Regions from separate parts of the Streptomyces sp. NPDC014907 genome, predicted to be linked through region 2. Evidence: riboswitches for the same ligand, from Rfam matches in the RefSeq annotation. Region 2 holds a riboswitch; each other region holds the start of a gene.
What was found. A riboswitch is a leader RNA that binds a small molecule or an ion and turns the genes downstream of it on or off. The one in region 2 is predicted to bind cyclic di-AMP.
Positions count from the first base shown of each region.

Region 1: it holds a riboswitch for cyclic di-AMP, as region 2 does, so the genes downstream of both, ACZ3IL_RS14255 (peptidoglycan DD-metalloendopeptidase family protein) here and ACZ3IL_RS16555 (LysM peptidoglycan-binding domain-containing protein) in region 2, are expected to answer to the same signal.
Region 3: it holds a riboswitch for cyclic di-AMP, as region 2 does, so the genes downstream of both, ACZ3IL_RS26300 (M23 family metallopeptidase) here and ACZ3IL_RS16555 (LysM peptidoglycan-binding domain-containing protein) in region 2, are expected to answer to the same signal.

Region 1 is NZ_JBVHEG010000004.1:452,865-459,667, reverse strand. It holds gene ACZ3IL_RS14275 (aspartate aminotransferase family protein) at 1-567, shown strand, start outside; gene ACZ3IL_RS14270 (helix-turn-helix domain-containing protein) at 645-1,283, shown strand; gene ACZ3IL_RS14265 (DUF6126 family protein) at 1,307-1,462, shown strand; gene ACZ3IL_RS14260 (tyrosine-protein phosphatase) at 1,494-2,315, opposite strand; cyclic di-AMP (ydaO/yuaA leader) riboswitch at 2,704-2,865, shown strand; gene ACZ3IL_RS14255 (peptidoglycan DD-metalloendopeptidase family protein) at 2,868-3,839, shown strand; gene ACZ3IL_RS14250 (SGNH/GDSL hydrolase family protein) at 4,002-4,814, shown strand; gene ACZ3IL_RS14245 (STM4011 family radical SAM protein) at 4,801-5,661, opposite strand; gene ACZ3IL_RS14240 (STM4012 family radical SAM protein) at 5,671-6,803, opposite strand, start outside.
Region 2 is NZ_JBVHEG010000005.1:305,844-312,646, forward strand. It holds gene ACZ3IL_RS16545 (DeoR/GlpR family DNA-binding transcription regulator) at 1-109, shown strand, start outside; gene ACZ3IL_RS16550 (DUF6197 family protein) at 475-1,104, opposite strand; cyclic di-AMP (ydaO/yuaA leader) riboswitch at 1,480-1,663, shown strand; gene ACZ3IL_RS16555 (LysM peptidoglycan-binding domain-containing protein) at 1,668-2,597, shown strand; gene ACZ3IL_RS16560 (phosphoribosyltransferase family protein) at 2,581-3,912, opposite strand; gene ACZ3IL_RS16565 (GAF domain-containing SpoIIE family protein phosphatase) at 4,269-6,788, shown strand.
Region 3 is NZ_JBVHEG010000013.1:97,864-104,666, reverse strand. It holds gene ACZ3IL_RS26315 (bifunctional acetate--CoA ligase family protein/GNAT family N-acetyltransferase) at 1-1,281, opposite strand, end outside; gene ACZ3IL_RS26310 (HPr family phosphocarrier protein) at 1,456-1,737, shown strand; gene ACZ3IL_RS26305 (GntR family transcriptional regulator) at 2,059-2,742, opposite strand; gene ACZ3IL_RS26300 (M23 family metallopeptidase) at 2,954-3,724, opposite strand; cyclic di-AMP (ydaO/yuaA leader) riboswitch at 3,738-3,903, opposite strand; gene ACZ3IL_RS26295 (M16 family metallopeptidase) at 4,170-5,537, opposite strand; gene ACZ3IL_RS26290 (M16 family metallopeptidase) at 5,564-6,803, opposite strand, start outside.

The DNA.
Region 1 (6,803 bases), on a different contig from region 2:
CCGGTCGGCGCCACCCTCGGCAAGGACTGGATCTTCAAGAAGGTCTACTCCTCGATGGACCGGGTCCTGGTCCACTCCGCGAGCTTCGGATCGAACGCGCAGGCCATGGCCGCCGGGCTCGCCGTCCTCTCCGTGATGGAGCGGGAGGGCACGGTCGCCCACGCGCGCCGGATCGGCGACCTGCTCGCCGGCCGCCTGAGGGAGCTGGTGCCCCGGTACGAACTGCTCCACGAGGTCCGCGGGCGCGGTCTGATGATCGGCATCGAGTTCGGCCGGCCGTCCTCGCTGGGCCTCCGGAGCCGCTGGGCGATGCTCCAGGCGGCCCGCAAGGGCCTCTTCGCCCAGATGGTCGTCGTCCCGCTGCTCCAGCGGCACCGCATCCTCACCCAGGTCTCCGGGGACCACCTGGAGGTGATCAAGCTGATCCCGCCGCTGGTCGTCGACGAGGCGGACGTGGACCGGTTCGTCACCGCCTTCACGGCGGTCATGGACGAGGCCCACGGAGGGGGCGGGCTGATGTGGGACTTCGGCAGGACGCTCGTCAAGCAGGCGGTCGCGCAGCGCTGACGCGCGCCGCCCGGCCCGGGTTTTGCCTCTGGGGCAATAAACTTGCCTCAGAGGCACGATCCTGGCGGAATGGACGCATGGACCACGTCCCCGGGGAGCCTTCCCCGGACCCCGCCGCTCCCGACGTCCTGCCGGACGTCGCCCCGCAGCTGCGGGCGCTGCGCCGGCGCCGGGGGCTCACCCTGGAGGCCGCCGCCCGGCGGGCCGGCCTCTCGCCCGCCCACCTCTCGCGCCTGGAGACGGGCAACCGGCAGCCTTCGCTGCCCATGCTGCTCGCCCTCTCCCGCATCTACGGTACGACGGTCTCGGAACTCCTGGGGGAGTCCCCTCCCGAGCGGGACCCCGTGATCCGGGCCGGCCGCTCCGAGCCGGTCGAGGCCGACGGCTGGATCTACCGCCAGGCGGGCGGCGCCGGACGCGCCCTCCAGTGCCTGCGGGTCCACGTGCCGTACGCCACCCGGGGCGACATCGTGCGCGTCCACCCGGGCGAGGAGTGGATCCACGTCCTGGAGGGCCGGGTGCGGCTCGCGCTCGGGGAGACGGTCCACGTCCTCGATCCCGGGGACGGCGCGCACTTCGACTCGCTCACCCCGCACCGGATCGGTGCCGCCACCCCCGGCGGGGCCGAGCTGCTCTTCGTGCACACCCTCCTGCAGAGCCCCGCCGCCGAGCTGTGCCTCGGCGACGGGACCCCGCACCGGCGCCGACCTTCGTGACGCATTCCAAGGAAAGGACCGACATGTCCGAGAAGTCCGCACCCGTCACCGGCGAGGAGCGCGGGGAGGGCAAGTTCCCCAAGGGCCTGGTGCTCCGCCTCTTCGCCTACCTGATCGCCGGTCACCTCTTCGCCGGCTTCCTCTACCTGCTCTTCATGCTGGGCGGGCAGAACCAGTAGGCCGGGCGCCGGGCGGGTGGAGCCGCCGGGTCTACGCCTCCGTGAGCAGGCGCTCCCGCAGCCGCTCGCGCGTCTCCGGAGCCAGGCCCAGCCCCTCGGCGAGATAGGCGTCCACCGAGCCCCAGGTCGTGTCGATCGTCTCGAAGGCGGCCCGCAGGTACTCCGCGCGCGCGTCGAAGAGCGGGCTCAGCAACTCCATCACCTCGGGCCCCATGGCGTCCGGAGCGGTGGAGCCGCGGCGCACCTTGTAGCGGCGGTGCGGCTCGTTCGACTTCACGTAGTCGGCCTCGATCGCCTCGCGGTCGACCCCGACGGCGAGCAGGGTGATCGCGACGGCGAGCCCGGCGCGGTCCTTCCCCGCCGCGCAGTGCATCAGCGCCGGCACGCTCTCCTCCGCCATGGAGTGCAGGATGCGGCTGTGTTCCGTGGTTCGCTCGACCACCATCCTCCGGTACGAATCGGACATCCGGGCGGCCGCCCTGCCGTCGCCCAGGGCCTCCCGCAGCTGTGCGATCCCGCCGTCGCGCACCAGCTTCCAGAACTCCTTGCCGTCGGCCGGGTCGTTGAGCGGTATGTTCACGTTGCGCACGCCCGGCAGCTCGACGTCCGCGCCCTCGATCCGCCGGTCGGCCTCGTTGCGGAAGTCGAAGACGGTGTGCAGGCCGAGCGAGGCGAGGAAGGCGGCGTCGGCCTCGGTCGCGTGGGCCAGGTGGCCGCTGCGGAAGAGGCGGCCGGGGCGGACGGCACGCCCGTCCGCCGTCGGCAGGCCGCCCACGTCCCGGAAGTTGCGGACCCCCGCAAGCTCGGGCTCGACGGCTTCGGCGGGCGGGACCTGCGGCAACTGCTGCGTCACGGATGCTCCTGGGGGTCGGCGTTCGGGTGTCCGGCGCGGGACGGGTTCCTGGGGCAATCATCCGGGCGGGAGGCGCGTGGCGCACCCCCTCGGACGGTAATGGGGGAACTGTCCGAATTGAGGCCTTGGGTATAACAAGCCCTGGTTGAGGGGGAGATGGAAGGCGGCGCGTGAGCAGCGTCATAGAAGTGACGGATCGTGGCCGGGGGACCGGCGTGATTTCCGTACGCCAAAGGGAAATCGAAGGACCGTCATCCACGGAGGGTGACCGTGATCCCGCCGTAATGATCTAGCGGGGAATCCCGGGCCGGAGCAGTGGCTTGTTCGCGCCGACCCCGCTCGTCTAGCGTCACCGTCAATCCGGTCGGACCGCCGAATCCTGCCACCGTCCGGAATTCCACCCATCCCATGCGTGGCAGGAGCGGGGGACCCAGGAAGTACGCCGGTCCCGTGACACAGGACGGCTCGGGGTGAAGCCGCGTGAGAACGCGGCCGGACATCTCCAGTCCGAACCCGACAGCTCACCTCGCAGGCGCCGGAGAGGAACGATCCATGCCCGCGAAGGGTAAGCACCGCCGCCCGAAGAACAACCTCCTCACCCGCGGATTCGCCGCCGCCGGCACGGGAGGCGCCGTCGTCGCCCTCCCGCTCCTCGGAGCCACGGGCGCCCACGCCGCCGAGCAGGCCGCCCCGGCCGCCGCCCCCGCGCCGGCCGTCGTGGCCGCCTCCCAGGTGCAGGCCGTCCCGGTGAAGGCCACCCCCGCCGAGGCCGCCCCGGCCGCCGCGAGGAACACGCCGGTGACGTACTCCGTCGTCCGCGGCGACCACCTGTCGAAGATCGCCGCCGACCACCACGTCACGGGCGGCTGGCAGAAGCTGTACGAGGACAACCGCCGGACCATCGGCGCGGACCCCTCCCTCATCATGCCCGGCATGAAGCTCACCGTCGGCGCCCGGGGCTCCGCCCCCGCCGGCCCGAAGAGCGCCCCGGTCACGCGGAGTTCCGGGAAGGGCGACGACACCCCGCGCGCCTCCCGCGAGACCCGCCGCGCCGCCGCCCCGGCCGCCACCACCACGGACGCCCCCGGCGGCTCCACCGGCTCCCCGACCGGTTCCTCCACCGGCTGGGTCGCCCCCGTCACCGGCGGCTTCTCCACCCCGTACCGCGCCTCCGGCTCCATGTGGTCCTCCGGCTACCACACCGGTGTCGACTTCATCGCCTCCTCCGGCACCACCGTCCGCGCCGTCGGCGCCGGCACGGTCGTCTCCGCCGGCTGGAGCGGCTCCTACGGCAACGAGGTCGTCATCAAGCACGCCGACGGCAACTACTCGCAGTACGCCCACCTCTCCTCCCTCGCGGTCTCGGCCGGCCAGTCCGTCACCGGCGGCCAGCAGATCGGCCTCTCCGGCTCCACCGGCAACTCCACCGGCCCGCACCTGCACTTCGAGATCCGCACCTCGCCGAGCTACGGCTCGGACGTCGACCCGCTGGCATACCTGCGCGGACACGGCGTCTCCGTCTGACGAAAACGGCGAGAACCCCCTTTTCCGGCGGCCCGGCGCGAAAGCACCGGGCCGCCGTCGTATTCCGACGTGGCGGAATCTTTACCGGTGGCATATATCACCCGCCGTCAACCCCTCCTTACGGTCGCGTAGGTCACACGGAAGAAGGAATGATGTGCGTTCGTGGCAGACGATTCGAGATCAAGAGACATGAACGCATTCGGGTCGTACACGGCGATCGGTGACAGCTTCACCGAAGGCGTCGGAGACCCGGGCCCCGACGGGACGTACGTCGGCTGGGCGGACCGCTTCGCGGTCCTGCTCGCCGACCGGCTGCCGGAGCACGACTCCTTCCGCTACGCCAACCTGGCCGTACGGGGCCGGCTCCTCGACCAGATCGTGGCGGAACAGGTCCCCCGGGCGAAGGAACTCGCCCCCGACCTGGTGACCTTCTGCGCCGGCGGCAACGACATCATCCGTCCCGGCTCCGACCCGGACGACGTGGCCGAGCGCTTCGAGCGCGCCGTCGCCGACCTGACCTCCGCCGTCGGGACCGTCATGGTGACCACCGGCTTCGACACCCGCGACGTCCCCCTGCTCCGGCACCTGCGCGGCAAGATCGCCACCTACACCGCGCACGTCCGCGCCATCGCGGACCGCTACGACTGCCCGGTCCTCGACCTGTGGTCCCTGAAGTCCGTCCAGGACCGGCGGGCCTGGGACGGCGACCGCCTGCACCTCTCGCCCGAGGGACACACCCGGGTCGCCCTGCGCGCCGCCCAGGTCCTCGGCATCCCGGTGCCCGCCGACCCCGACCAGGCGTGGCCGCCGGTCCCGCCGCGCGGCACGCTCGAGGTGCGCCGCGACGACATCCAGTGGGCGAGGGAGCACCTCGTGCCCTGGATCGGGCGCCGGCTGCGCGGCGAGAGCTCCGGGGACCGCGTCGCGGCCAAGCGCCCCGACCTGATGCCCCTCGGGGACCTCATCGCCCTGTAGCGGGCGGCACGGCGGGAATCCGTTCCAGGACCCCGCCGGCGAACACGTCGTACAGCGGCAGCGTCTCCAGGTGGACGTAGCCGATGTGGCAGTCGCAGACGGCGAGGGGGCAGGGGCGGGGACGCAGGGCGGCGCGGTACGAGCCGTCGTACAGGTTGCCCAGCTCGGCCCTGACGAAGTGGCAGCGCCGCACCGTCCCCCCGCCGTCCACCGAGATCACCGACTCTCCGGTGCGGCACGGCAGCCCCGCCGAGCGGTGCGGATGCCGGCTGTACGGGAAGAGCGGGTCGAGCTCCGTCCACCGCGCGGCCTCCGCGTCGGAGTACGTGTGCCCCTCGGCCGCGTTCACCCACAGGTACACGTGCGGCGGCAGCGCGTCCCGCAGCCGCCGCGCGTCCTCCAGGTGCGCGGGAAGACCGACCACGCCGACGCTGAACCGCACGCCCCGCTCCGCCAGGTCGCGGCACTTGGCGAGGAAGCGCCTGGGCGCCGTCTGCCCGGGGTGGTACGTGCACCAGAGCGCCACGCTCTCCCGGTCCGCCTCCGCCAGCCAGTCGGTCCGGCAGCTCAGATTGGTCTGGATCGCCACCCGTTCGACGTGCGGCAGCCGGGACAGCTCGACGAGGGCCCGCCGGTACCAGGAGCGCACCAGGCCCTCGCCCCACGGCGTGAACAGGACGCGCAGCCGGTCCCCGGTCTGCGCGGCGGCCCACCCGGTGAACCGTTCGAGCGCCGCCCGGTCCGCGCGCAGCTGCTCCCGGCTGTCCCGGCGCTTGGCGAAGGGACAGTACGGGCAGTCGAAGTCGCAGGAGGACAGCGGCCCCCGGTAGAGCAGTGTCAGATCCACGGCCGGCCCCTACTTCGGCTCGTACGCGGCCATCGCGGCCCGCACCCCGGGCGAGAACAGTTCCGGACCCAGCCCGTCCGAGTACGCCAGGCCCTCCGGCGAGAGCCGCAGCAGCCCCTCCGGCGCCTCCCCGTCCAGCCAGCCGAACGCCTCGAACCGGGCCAGCTCCCCGGGGAAGTCCGCGAACGGCGAGGAACCGAACCGCTCCTCGTACCCGGCGACCGGCATCCCCTCCGCCTGGAGCAGCGACTGGAGCAGATGACGGCGGCGGGCCTCCCCGGCGTCGACCCACCGGCCCACCTCGGCGCGCGAGAAGTCCCCGGTCTCCGTGTAGGCGTCGACGATCGAGCGGACCTCCCGCATGTCCACGGCGTAGTCGAAGGAGTAGTGCAGGGCGGAGGTGTACGAACGGGCCCCGCAGCCCAGGCCGATCATCCCGTCCGTCTGGCACGCGTGGTCGGCGGGGCCGGGCGGCGCCGCGTCCGCCCGCCGGAACATCCGCATCGACACCTGCTCGTAGCCGCGGGCCAGGAGGTGGTCCCGGCCGCACCGGTACAGCCGCAGCCGCCGCTCGTCCCACTCCCGGTCGTCCTCGGCGGGCAGGCGGCCCAGCCCGGTCAGCGGCCGGACGTACAGCGGATAGAGGTACAGCTCCTCCGGGCGCCAGGCCAGGGCCGCGTCGAGCGACGCGCGCCAGGACTCCTCGGTCTGCCCGCCGATCCCGTAGATCAGGTCGATGTTGAGCACGGGGACGCCGGTGTCCCGGATCCGGCCGAGCGCCGCCTCCACGTCCGCCCGGCGCTGCGGCCGGACCGCCGCCCGCGCCTCGGCCTCCACGAAGCTCTGCACCCCGATGCTGAGCCGGGTGGCCCCCCGCTCCACGAGCAGCGCGAGCCGGTCGGCGGTCGCGGTCGCGGGCGAGGTCTCCACGGACAGCGGCACCGCCCGCAGGTCCGCCCCCATGCGCTTCTCCGCGATGTCGCAGAGCCGCTCCAGCTCGGCGGCGGTGAGGAAGGTGGGCGTGCCGCCGCCGAACGCCGCCGTGGCGAACCGCACCGGAGCCCCGTCGCCCAGGGCCTCGCGCACGGCGGCCGCCTGCCGGTCGAGGGCGTCGAGGTAGCGGGTGGTCAGCCCGTCGGGGG
Region 2 (6,803 bases):
GCGGATCTGCGGTCTGGACCGGGTCGACGTCCTGGTGACGGACACCGGCATCTCCCCGGAGGCGGTCGCCCAGTTCACCGAGGCCGGGGTGCGGGTCCTCACCGTCTGACACCGACTTCGCCACCGGTGCGCGGCCGGATCGACCGCCGGCCGGGGACACCGGGGCTTCCGGCCGGCGGCCCGTCGGTCACCGCGCGGGCGTGCGCCTTCGGCCGCCCCTCCCCCGTCGTCGTGCCGCCGGGGCGCGCCACGGCACGAGGGGCGGGGCGCGATTCCCGTGGACCGCAGGGGTCCGCCGCCGGGGCCTTCCCGGACACCGTGGCCCACCGGAGCGGCCGGTACGGCCTCACGGTCCTCGTCGGCATCGGCATCGGCGGGAGCCGGTCACGTCGGCGCACCGGCCGCCCCGGGACCGGAAACCGAGCACCGGCGGCCGACCCGGCACCCGGGCGCGGGGCCCGCCCCGGGGCGGCGTCAGCGGCCGGCGTGCGCGGCGCGGTGGATGGCGGCGTCGAGGAGGGCCACCGCGTCGGCGGCCGTACGGCCGGGGGCGCGGTTCCACGGGCCGATGAGGTCCCGCCATCCCCGCGACCGGAGTTCGGTCATGATCCAGGCGGCGGCCTCGTTCATGGTGTCCGCGCCGCCGTAGCCGAGGCGGTGGGCGGCGAGGAGGGCTCCGCAGACGCACCGGGCCCCACGCCTGTTCCGCAGTTTGTACGGGGCGTTCTGCCAGCCCCACTCCGTCAGGACGAGGCGCGCGTAGCCGAGGTGGACCGAGGGGCGCAGTTCGGCCTGGCCGATGCGGCGCCAGGCGTGCAGGCGGTCCGGCAGCACGGCCCCGAGCCGCCCGGGAAGGCGGCGCTCGGCGGGGAGGGGCGCCGGCAGCGCGTCGAGCGCCTCGGCCACGAGCCGGTCCACCGGCACGCTGAGCAGGTCCCGCCAGTTCCGCTCCTCCGGCGGGCCGGGTGCGGGTTCCTCCCCGGCCGTCCAGTCGGCGACGAACCGCCGCCAGGCGGCGCTCTCGTAGAGGGCGACCGCCTCGCGGTCGAGGGCGTCGGGGGCGGTCAGGGGGGCGGGACCGAGCGAGGGGGCGGAGGGGGGCATCGGGGCGGCTCCTGGGTCGGGCCCTCCATCCTTCAGGAGAAATGACCGTTTTGCCAGTTATGACCCGACGTGTCATGAGATGTAAATAAAGCACCCCCCGAACGGTCGGCGAATCGCAAGGACCTTTCCTCCCCCTTTATGGCAATCAATGGAATTACGGGGCATACAGGACATAGACCTCCGGGTGACGCGACTCACTCTGCGCGTCCCGCCGTCCGCCGCGCGCCCCGCGCCCCCGTGCCGCACAAGGAAGTTCGGGACCCCCGGGACCCGGTCGATCTTGGGCCGAACGAATTCGGTGATCCTTTTCCGGAGAGCACCGCTTTGATCCTCTTGTTATTCCTCGCATTACTGGCCTACGGTCACCTCCATTCGAGCGGAACGCCTAATCCTGCCGCCGCTCGGCACACCTCCCTTTTCACCCGACGGCAGGAGCGGGGGACCCACGAATACGCCGTTCCGGAATCCCCGGAGCGGCTCGGGGTGAAGCCGCGTGCTCGCGGCCGGACACCTCCCGTCCGAACCCGACAGCTCACCCCGCAGGCGCCGGAGAGGAATCCGTCATGCCCGCACACGGCAAGCACCGCCGCCCCCGCCGCACCCCCATCTCCCGTGGTATGGCCCTGATCGGCACCGGTGGGGCCGCTCTGACCCTGCCGCTCATCGTCCCCGCCACGGCCGGCGCCGCGCCCGCCGCCGGAACGCCGGGCACCGCGGCCACGGTGTTCACCGCCCCCGCCGCACCGGCTGCCGCCACCGCTCCCGCCGCGCCGGCCGCCTCGCGCACCTACACCGTCACAAACGGTGACTCGCTTTCCCTGATCGCCCGGAAGAAGGGAATTCAGGGAGGCTGGAAGAGCCTTTACCGCGCCAACCGGAGCATCGTGGGTGACAATCCGTCACTCATTCACCCCGGTCTTGAACTGACGATTCATCGGAATTCCGCGAAGACCGTTCCCGGGCAGGCGGAGACCACGGGCCGGACCGGTGCGAAGACCGCTCCGAAGGCGAAGAAGTCCGCTTCGACCGAACGGGCGAACCGTTCCGAGCGCCGCACCGCCACCCCGGCCGTCGCCACCACCACGGGAGCCTCCGCCGCCGGTGCCGTTCCCGCCGTCGCCCAGGCCGCCCCCGCTCCCGTCCGGGCGGCGGCCGTCGCCGCCACCGGCTACGCCGACAACCTCGACGGCTGGATACGGGAGTCGCTGGACATCATGGCCCGGCACGGCATCCCCGGTTCCTACGAGGGCATCCACCGCAACGTCATGCGCGAGTCCTCCGGAAACCCGCGGGCCATCAACAACTGGGACATCAACGCCGTCAACGGCACCCCCTCGAAGGGCCTCCTCCAGGTCATCGAGCCGACCTTCCTCGCCTACCACGTGCCGGGCACGGCCATGGACCTGTACGACCCGGTCGCCAACATCACCGCCGCCTGCAACTACGCGGCCGACCGCTACGGCTCCATCGACAACGTCAACGGGGCGTACTGACGCCCGGGTCCCGGAAGTGCCCGGTGAACCAGGAGGCGGCGAGTTCCGCTACCTCCTCCAGGGCACCGGGCTCCTCGAAGAGGTGGGTGGCGCCCTCCACGACGGCCAGCCGGTTCTCGCAGCGCAGCAGCGTCCGGGCCCGCCGGTTGAGGTCCAGGACCGAAGGGTCCTCGCCGCCCACCACCAGGAGGGTCGGGGCCCGTACCCGGCCCAGGCGCTCGGTGGCGAGATCCGGCCGGCCGCCGCGCGAGACGACGGCGCGGACGGGGGACCCGGGAGCGGCGGCCGCCCACAGCGCGGCCGCCGCTCCCGTGCTCGCGCCGAAGTAGCCGAGCGGGAGTTCCGTGCCGAGCCGTCCGGTCAGCCAGTCCGTGGCTCCGGCGAGCCGGCCGGCGAGCAGCGGGACGTCGAAGACCCGCGCCCGGTCGGCCGGCTCGTCCCCGGTGAGCAGGTCGAACAGGAGGGTCCCCAGACCGGCACCGCCGAGCGCCCCGGCGACGGCCCCGTTCCGGGGGCTGTGGCGGCCGCTGCCGCTGCCGTGGGCGAACAGGACGACGCCGAGGGCCCCTTCGGGAACGGTGAGGTGCCCGGCGAGAACGGTTCCGGCGACCGGTATCCGCACCTCCGCGTCCCCGGGGACGGGAACGCCGGCATCGGCGTCCGCGCCGGTGCGCGCGTGCGCGGCCCGGCTCCGGTCCAGGCAGGCGACGACCTCGGCGTCCGGCGTCTGCGGGAAGTCCCGGTAGAACTGGCCGACCGCCCAGAACCCTTCCGGCGCGTGGACGCCGACGGTCTCGTCGGCCTCACCGGCGAAACGGGCCGTCCAGCCCGCCGGGGCGACCGGGACCGCGAGGACGATCCGGGCCGCGCCCCGCGCGCGGACCACCCGGCAGGCGGCCAGGGCCGTGGCTCCGGTGGCCAGCCCGTCGTCGACGACCAGCACCGTCCGGCCGTCCAGGGGCAGGGACGGCCGACTGCCCCGGTAACGGCGGACCCGCTGCTCCAGTTCGGCGAGCTCGCGCTCCTCCACGGCGGCGAGCTCGCGCCCGTCCACGCCGGCCTCGCGGAGCACCCGCTCGTTGAGCACCCGCACGCCGCCCTCGCCGAGCGCGCCCATCGCCACCTCGGGCCGCCCCGGCACGCCCAGCTTCCGGACGAGACAGATGTCGAGCGGGGCGCCGAGGGCACGGGCGACCTCGGCGGCCACCGGCACGCCTCCGCGCGGGAGGCCGAGGACCACGACGTCGTCGTCCCTGAAGCGGTCCAGCCGGGCGGCGAGCCGCCGTCCCGCGTCACCGCGATCGTCGAAGAACACGGCCCACCGCCCTTCCGCCTGTGCGGAACGGCCCCGGAAGGACCCGCCCGCACCACTCGCCCGGGCCGGAGGGGAACGGCGCACCCGTTTCCCGTCCGCCCTTCCCAGGGTAGGACGCGCGGAGCCACCGGGGCCGGGCGGCCGTCGCGGACCCCGGCCCCCCGTCCCCCGACCCCGGCGCCCGCGCCCGCGTCGCCTCCGCCTCCGCGCCGAGCGCGAGGTCGGGGACGGACCGGCCGGGGTCCGGGCACGGACCGGCCGGGGTCCGGGCACGCGGAGGGGGCGGCCCGGCGGAGGCTGCGGCCCGGCCCGGGTCCGGGATGCGGAGGCTTTCGTCCCGGGGGCATCCTGGCTGTGTGACCTCGCACGGCGCGTCCGGCCCCGGCCCGGCGGAGGGTACCGGGCGTCCGCCCGGGAGCGAACCCGGCGACGGGCCCGCTCCCGGGACGACGGCCTGGACGCTCGCGGAGACGGTGCTGGGCGCGGTGGAGGAGACCGGGGGCTACGCGGGCGGGGTGTACCTGCGTTCCGAGACACCCGGTCTGTTGCGGCTCGCGGTCCTCGTGGGGCTTCCGGGCCCGTTGTTCCGCCCGTGGTGGCGGATGCACGTCAACCGGCCGTTCCCGGTGGCCGAGGTCCACCGGTCGGGCCAGGCCGTCCACCTCGCGGACGTCGAGGAGGCGATGCGGCGGTTCCCCCAGCTGGTGGCGAGCCTGCCGTTCCCCTTCGCCTCGCTGTACGCGCCGGTGACCGCGGGCCGCGAGCGCTTCGGCGTGCTCGTGGTGCTGCGGTCCCCCACACCGGGCGTCCCGGTGAACGCGCGGGACCGCGACCTGCTGACACGGCACGCGCTCCGGCTCGGCGAGACCCTCTCCGGCCTGTCCCGCCGGGGGACGCCGGTCGACTGGTCCGGCGACCCGGTGTGCGTCCAGCTGCCGACCGGTTCGGGGGCGCCGGTCCGGTCCGGCTCCTTCGACTGGGACCTGGGCACGGGCACCGTCACGATGGACGACGGGCTCCTGGCGATCCTCGGGGCGGGCGTGACCTCGCCCTGCCCGATCGGGCTCCTCACCTCCCTCCTGGCGCCGGAGGACGGGTACGCGCTGTGGTCGGCGGCCCGGCACGCGACGGTCGCGGGCGGGCGGCCCCTCGCGCGCAGGCTCCGCCTCAGGGGCCCGGACGGCGGGCTGCACCTCCTGGAGGTGTCCGCCCGGGCCCGGCGGACCACCCCCGGGGAAGCGGTCCGGCTCACGGGCACCCTCGTCGACCTCGGGACGGGCCTGGTCGGCTCGGACGCCACCGACCGGCTGCCGTGGGCGATCCTGGCGGTGGACCGGCTCGGCCGCGTCACGTACGTCAGCGAACGTACGGAGCGGCTGCTCGGCGAGCCCCGCGGGGTGCTGACGGGGCGGCCGCTGTGGGAGGCGCTGCCCTGGTTCGGGCACGCCTTCCAGGAGGAGCAGTTGCGCGCCGCCCTGCTCTCCGGCGGGCCGGTGCGCTTCCTGGCCCGTCCGGAGGGGGGACTGTGGCTGTCGGTCTCGCTGCATCCGGGCCGGGACGGGGTGACGATGGTGCTCACCCCCGAGGAGGACCCGGTGCGGCTCACGTACAGGACCGGGACCGGCCGGCGCGCCGAGGACGCCCTCACCTCCCCGGGGGACCGGGCGGCCGCCCTGTACCGGCCGGTGGCCCTGGCGATCGCGCTCACCGAGGCCGTGACCGCGCGCCAGGTGTCGGCGGTGGTGACGGAGGAGCTGCTGCCGGCGTTCGGCGGGCGGCAGCTGGCGATCTACCTGCTGAGCGACCGGCGTCTCTACCTGGCGTGGGAGAAGGGCTTCCCCCGGGGCTTCCTCGAACCCTTCGACGGGATGGGGCTCGACGCGCGGACGCCGGGGGTGGAGACGCTGACGACGGGACGGCCGCTGTTCTTCGAGTCGATGGAGCAGCTGGGCCGGGCGTATCCGGGTCTTCCGCTGGACGCGGAGGAAGGGGCGCGGGCGTTCCTGCCGCTGATCGCCTCGGGCCGGCCGGTGGGCTCCTGCGTCCTGGGGTTCGACCGGCCGCGCGGGTTCGCCCCGGAGGAGCGGACGGTGCTCACGGCGCTCGCCGGGCTGATCGCGCAGGCCCTGGAGCGGGCGCGGCGGTACGACACGGAGTCGACGGTCGCGCGGGGGCTCCAGGACGCGCTGCTGCCGCACCGGCTGCCGGTGCGGGACGGGGTGGACACGGTGGGCCGCTATCTGCCGGGCACGCAGGGCATGGACGTGGGCGGGGACTGGTACGACGTGATCGAGACGGGGCAGGGGCGGCTCGCCCTGGTCATCGGCGACGTGCAGGGGCACGGGGTGGCGGCCGCGGCCACGATGGGTCAGCTGCGCAGCGCGGTACGGGCGTTCGCGCTGGGGGGACACCGGCCGCAGGACGTGATGCGGGGCACCAACCGGCTGTTGATCGATCTGGACCCGGGGCAGTTCGCGAGCTGCTGCTACGTGCTGCTCGATCCGGAGACGGGCGAGGCGCGCGCGGTGCGGGCGGGGCATCCGCAGCCGCTGCTGCGGCGGCCGGACGGGACGGCGGAGGTGGTGGACCTGGCGGGCGGGGTGGTGCTCGGGATCGACGACCGCGCCTCGTATCCGGTGACCCGGCTGCGGCTGGCCCCCGGCGCGGTCCTCGCCCTGTTCACGGACGGGCTGGTGGAGCAGCCGGGCCGGGACATCGACGAGGGGATCGAACGGCTGCGCCGGTCGCTCGCCGCGACGGCCTCCCTGCCGCTCGCGGAGGCGGCCGACCGGCTGACCGGAGAGGCCCGGCAGGCGGCGTCCCGGCCCGACGACATCGCCCTGTTGCTGGCCGCGCGCTGGCCGGGGGACGACTGAACCGTCCGCGCGGCG
Region 3 (6,803 bases), on a different contig from region 2:
GTACCAGTACTGGAGGAAGTCGTTGCCGGAGACGTCGGCGCGGTTGCCGGCCGAGATGAAGGAGGAGAGCCCGGCGCCCCGGCGGTGCAGTCCGGAGAGGAGCGCGATCCCGATCGCGCCGGACTGGGTGAAGAGCCCGATGCGCCCGGTGGCCGGCAGCCGCGGCGCGAGCGAGGCGTTGAGCCGGACGTCGGCGGCGGTGTTGATGATGCCGAAGGCGTTGGGCCCGATGATCCGCATGCCGTGGGAGCGGGCCTGCCGCACGAGCCGGCGCTGCCGCTCGCGGCCGTCCGGGCCGCTCTCGGCGTATCCGGCGGAGAGCACGACCAGGCCCCGCACGCCGTGCTCGCCGCAGTCCGCGACGGCCTCCGGGACCCGTTCGGCGGGGACGGCGACGATCGCCAGGTCCACGGGTTCGCCGATGGCGCCGACGGAGCGGTGGGCGGGGACGCCGTCGAGCTCGACCGGGCCGCCGTCCCCGTCGCCGGCTTCGGGGAGCGCGGAGTTCACCGCGTACACGCGTCCGGCGAAGCCCGCGCCGAGGAGGTTGCGCAGGACGGTCCGGCCGACGCCGCCGGGGGTGCGGCCGGCGCCGACGACGGCGACCGAGGCGGGAGCGAGCAGCCGTTGCACGGAGCGGGCCTCCGCCCGCTGCTCCCGGGCCCGCTGGACGGCGAGGGAGCGGTCGGTGGGTTCGAGGTCGAGGTGGAGGCGGACGGAACCGTCCTCGAAGCTGCGCTTCTGGGTGTAGCCCGCGTCGGTGAAGACCTTGATCATCTTGTTGTTGGCGGGAAGCACCTCGGCGGCGAAGCGCCGGATGCCCCGTTCACGGGCCACCGCCGCGATGTGTTCGAGCAGGGCGGAGGCGACGCCGCGGCCCTGGTGCGCGTCCTGGACGAGGAAGGCGACCTCGGCCTCGTCGGCCGGGGCGGAGGCGGGCAGTCCCCGGTCGTCGATGCGGTCGTAGCGGACGGTGGCGATGAACTCGCCGCCGACGGTCGCCGCGAGCCCCACCCGGTTCACGAAGTCATGGTGGGTGAAGCGGCGCACGTCCTTGGCGGAGAGGCGCGGGTAGGGGGCGAAGAAGCGGTAGTACTTCGACTCGTCCGAGACCTGTTCGTAGAAGCTGACGAGCCGGTCGGCGTCATCGGTGGTGATGGGCCGGACGAGCGCGGTGCCACCGTCGCGGAGCACCACGTCCGCCTCCCAGTGGTCGGGGTAGGCGTGCTCCGGCGCCACCTGCGGTTCCGTCGCTTCCGGCTGTTCCGACGCGCTCTGCATGGGGTCAGCCTACGGCCGTGGCACGGGTGGGGCACCGGTCGCGCGGCGGGGTCGCCCGTTGCAAGGTGAGAGGGCCGGAAGGCGGTCCGGACCGGGCCGGGGACCGGTGTGAGCACCTCTCATCCCGTGAGAGACTGGTCTAGACAACCCGCTTGAGACTTGAAGGGCAACACCATGGCTGAGCGCCGCGTCAACGTCGGATGGGCCGAGGGCCTGCACGCCCGCCCCGCGTCCATCTTCGTCCGTGCCGCCACGGCTTCCGGCGTTCCGGTGACGATCGCCAAGTCCGACGGCGCCCCCGTGAACGCCGCTTCCATGCTCTCGGTGCTCGGCCTGGGCGCGCAGGGCGGCGAGGAGATCGTGCTCGCCTCGGACGCCGAGGGCGCCGAGGCCGCGCTGGACCGCCTCGCGAAGCTGGTCGCCGAGGGCCTGGACGAGCTCCCCGAGACCGTCTGAACCGTCCGGTTCACGAGCGGGCCCGGACCGGGGCCGCTCCGGACCGGGTCGAGCCGGATCGGGTCGGGTCGGACCGCTCTGGGGCGAGTCGGGCCGGAATCGTTCCGGGTCGGGTCCGGGCCGGGGCCCGGCCGGGCGCCCGAGCCGGGAACGACTCCCGTCCCCCTCGCGCCTTCGCTCTTTTCGCATCCTGAAATGCCGTGACCGCCGCAATCGCGGGGCACGGCATTTCTCCTTTCCCGTCCCCCTTTTTTCGGGCAGCACGAAAAGCGTCCGCCGAATTCCGCCCCCTTGCCCACGGTCTTGTATACGGTGGACGTGTTAATTCCGGGCGCTCGTCGTGTTGACGGCATGTTGCGGAACCCTCACACGGCCCCGCTCCGCCCCCTTGAGCCGGTGCAGCGGCAGCGAGCGCTCCGTGTGCAGCGCGGTCAGCACCCTCGCCCGCTCCGCGTCACCGCGCGCCACGGCGTCCACGATCGCGCCGTGCTCGGCCCAGGCGTCCACCGGCCGTCCGGGCTGCTCGATCGCGTACACCCAGGCGATCTTGTACCGCAACTGGGTGAGCAGCGCCGTCAGGGCCGGGCTGCCGCAGGCCTGCGCGAGCGTCTCGTGGAACCAGCCGCCGAGCGGGCGCAGATCCTCGCCCGGGCTCCGCTCGGCCCGTTCCTGACCCAGCCTGACCAGACCGCGCAGCACCTTGAGATGGGCCTCGGTGCGCCGCTGCGCGGCCCGCGCCGCCCCCAGCGGTTCGAGCAGCGCCCGCATGTCGAGCAGGTCGGCCGCCTCCCGCTCGGTGGGTTCGGCCACGTGTGCCCCCGCGTGGCGCCGGGTGAGGACGAAGCCCTCCGACTCCAGGGTGCGCAGCGCCTCGCGGACCGGGACGCGGGAGACCCCGTACCGGCGGGCGAGCTGCTCCTCGGTCAGCCGGCTCCCCCGCGCGAAGACGCCGGAGACGATGTCGTCCCGGATCGCCGTGCACACCGAATGCGCGGGAATACGCATGTCCGACCTCCGCCTCGTTCCGCGCGAGCCCATTCGGGCGGCGCCCGTTTCGCGCCCGGTCCACGACTCTATTGCAGCCCGCCGGAATTTCCGATGCCCCACCGGATTTCATGGGCTTCTTTTGGCCGAAGAAAAGCCCCGGCTCAGTGCGAGCCGGGGCTTTCTCGACGCGGGTGCCCCCCGGGTCCGGGGGCACGCGGAGGAGGCGGTGTCAGACGGCGACGCCGCGGGCGCGGAGGTAGGCGACCGGGTCGATGTCGGAGCCGTACTCGGGGCTCGTGCGCGCCTCGAAGTGGAGGTGCGGGCCGGTCGAGTTGCCGGACGAGCCCGAGACGCCGATCTGCTGTCCCGGCTCGACGGTCTGGCCGACGTACACCCCGATGGAGGAGAGGTGACCGTACTGGGTGTACGTGCCGTCGTTCATCCGGATGACGATGTTGTTGCCGTACGCGCCGCCCCAGCCGGTCTCGACGACGGTGCCGGAGCCGACGGAGACGACACGGCTGCCGTAGGCGGCGTGGAAGTCGACGCCGGAGTGGCTGCCGGAGGACCAGAGCGAACCGCCGGTCTTGTACCCGGTGGAGACGTACGAACCGGCGACGGGGAGCTGGAAGGAGTTCAGGCGGCGGCGCTCGGCCTCGCGGGCGGCGCGCTCCTTCGCCTCGCGGATCTCCTTCGCGCGGGCCTCGGCCTTGCGCTTCGCCTCGGCCCGGAGCTTCGCCTCGGCCGCGGCCTCGAAGGCCTGCCGGTCCTGGGCGGCGGCCTGGGCGTTGACGCGGTCGACGAGGGAGTCCTCGGTGATCACCTCGACGAGGCCGGTGTCCTCGGGCGAGCGGTGGTCCGTGTCGGCGGCGAGCGCCGGGGAGGCGAGGGTTCCGATGACGCCGGTGGTGGCCAGTGTCGCTGCGCCGGCGATGCCCGCGCCGCGGCGCGTCATCCGGCTCGGTCCACGATGCTTCCCGGTGGCACGGGTGAACGCCATGAAGACGCTGTTTCCTTTCCCTCCTTCTCGCCTACCGGGTTAGCTGACGGGTTCGGAGCAGGAAGGTCTCCTACGGGCCCCTCCGTACGGGACGAAGGCGTCCGATTCACCCCAGGGACTGCGTGCGGGTCCCCGGCTCCCCGGGCTCGCGCCTGACGGGGACTCGGCGATGGCTGTCCGGTGCCGCGGGTGCGGCGGGTACGACTGGCGAACAGCCGGATCGACGGTATGCGGGCCGCCAGTCGATCACCAACCGAACATGACCTTTTGTAAGACATGCCACAGGGCAGAAGATCACTCTTGCCGCCAATACGGACAATTCCCTTGCGGGTGGTCCCTCACGGCGCGCTTCTCCCCCGGAGGAACAGCGCCCTTGACGGGCCGTCGGGCCGGGACCCCGTGCGCGGGGCCGGCGGCGGTGGGCCGCCGGCCCCGCGAGGAGCGGTCAGCCGCCGACGACGGTGACCTCACCGATGCCGAGCGCGCGCACCGGCTCCGCGATCTGCGCCGCGTCGCCCACCAGGACGGTGACGAGCCGGTCCACCGGGAAGGCGCTGACGACGGCGGCGGTCGCCTCGACGGTGCCGGTCTCGGCCAGGCGCGCGTACAACCGCGCCTGGAAGTCGTCCGGCAGGTGCTGCTCCACCTGGTCGGCGAGCGTTCCGGCGACGGAGGCGGCCGTCTCGTACTTGAGCGGCGCCACCCCCACCAGGTTCTGCACGGCCGTCTCCCGTTCGGCGTCCGTGAGGCCCTCGGCGGCCAGGGTGCGCAGCACCTTCCACAGGTCGTCCAGGGCCGGGCCCGTGTGGGGGGTGTCGACGGAGCCGCTGATGGCGAGCATCGCGGCGCCGTTCCCCTCGGCGTCGGAGCGGAGCACCTGCCCGAAGGCCCGCACGCCGTACGTGTAGCCCTTCTCCTCGCGCAGCACCCGGTCCAGACGCGAGGTCAGGGTCCCGCCCAGGCAGTACGTGCCGAGGATCTGGGCCGGCCAGACGCTGGCGTGCCGGTCGGGGCCGATCCGGCCGATGAGCAGCTGGGTCTGGACGGCGCCGGGACGGTCCACGATGACGACCCTTCCGGTGTCGTCGGCGGTGATCGGCGGCATCGGGAGCGGCTCGCCCGGATCGCCGGTCCAGGCGCCCAGCGTCTCCGCCAGGACCTTCTCCAGGTCCACCCCGGTCAGGTCGCCCACGACCACGGCGGTCGCCGTGGCGGGCCGCACGTGCCTCTCGTAGAAGGCGCGGACCGCGGCGGCGTCGATCGCCGCGACGGTCTCCTCGGTGCCCTGGCGCGGCCGGGACATCCGGGACTCGGCCGGGAACAGCTCCTTGGAGAGCTGCTTGGCGGCCCGCCGGGCCGGACTGGCCGTCTCGTGCGGGATCTCGTCGAGACGGTTGCGCACCAGGCGCTCGACCTCGGTCTCCAGGAACGCCGGGGCGATCAGGGCCTCGGCGAGCAGACCGAGCGCCTTGGGCAGCCGGGAGACCGGGACCTCCAGGGAGACCCGTACACCGGGGTGGTCGGCGTGCGCGTCGAGCGTGGCGCCGCAGCGCTCCAGCTCGGCCGCGAACTCCTCGGCGGTGTGCTTGTCCGTGCCCTCGGACAGCGCGCGGGCCATGATGGTCGCGACGCCGTCGAGACCGGCCGGCTCGGCGTCCAGCGGGGCCGGCAGGAACAGTTCCACGGCCACGACCTGCTGGCCGGGGCGGTGGCTGGTGAGCACGGTCAGGCCGTTCTCCAGGGCGCCGCGGTCCGGGGCCGGGAAGGCCCAGGGCCGGGCGGTGCCCGGCGCCGGCCGCGGGTGGAACTCCATGCTCGTCAAAGACACGGCAGCGTCGGTCACTGGTCCGCCCCCTCTTCCTCGTCGCTGTCGCTCTGTTCGTCGGCCACCGGCTCGTAGACGAGCACCGCGCGGTTGTCGGGACGCAGCCGGGCCGCGGCGGCCTCCCGCACCTCCTCGGCGGTGATGTCGAGGATGCGGTCGACGGCGGTGAGGGCGAGCTGCGGGTCGCCGAACAGCACGGCGAACCGGCACAGTTCGTCGGCGCGGCCCGCGACGGTGCCGAGCCGGTCCAGCCACTCGCGCTCCAACTGGGCCTGCGCGCGCTCCATCTCCTCGGGCGTGGGCCCCTCGGCGGCGAACCGGGCCAGCTCCTCGTCGACGGCTGCCTCGATCCGCGGGACCTCGACGCCCCCGGACGTCTTGACGTCCAGCCAGCCGAGCGAGGGCGCCCCGGCGAGGCGCAGCAGGCCGAAACCGGCGGCGACGGCCGTGCGGTCGCGGCGGACGAGGCGGTTGTGCAGACGGGAGGACTCCCCGCCGCCCAGGACCGTCAGGGCCAGGTCGGCGGCGTCGCACTCGCGCGTGCCGTCGTGCGGCAGCCGGTAGGCGGCCATCAGCGCGCGCGCCGGGACCTCCTCCTCGACGACCTCGCGGAGCTGCTCGCCGATGACGTCGGGCAGCGAGCCGTCGCGCGGGGCCGGCTTGCCGTCGTGGGACGGGATGGAGCCGAAGTACTTCTCGATCCAGGCGAGGGTCCGCTCCGGGTCGATGTCGCCGACGACGGAGAGCACCGCGTTGTTCGGGGCGTAGTACGTGCGGAAGAAGTTCCGCGCGTCCTCCAGGGTGGCCGCGTCCAGGTCGGCCATGGAGCCGATCGGCGTGTGGTGGTAGGGGTGGCCCTCCGGGTAGGCGAGGGCGGTCAGCTTCTCGAAGGCCGTGCCGTACGGCACGTTGTCGTAGCGCTGGCGGCGCTCGTTCTTGACGACGTCCCGCTGGTTCTCCATGGACTCGTCGTCCAGGGCGGCGAGGAGCGAACCCATGCGGTCGGCCTCCAGCCAGAGGGCGAGCTCCAGCTGGTGCGTGGGCATGGTCTCGAAGTAGTTGGTGCGCTCGAAGCTCGTCGTGCCGTTGAGCGAGCCGCCCGCACCCTGGACCAGTTCGAAGTGACCGTTCCCGTGGACCTGCTTCGACCCCTGGAACATCAGGTGCTCGAAGAGGTGGGCCAGGCCCGTGCGGCCCTCGACCTCGTGGCGCGAGCCGACGTCGTACCAGAGGCAGACCGCGGCGACCGGGGTC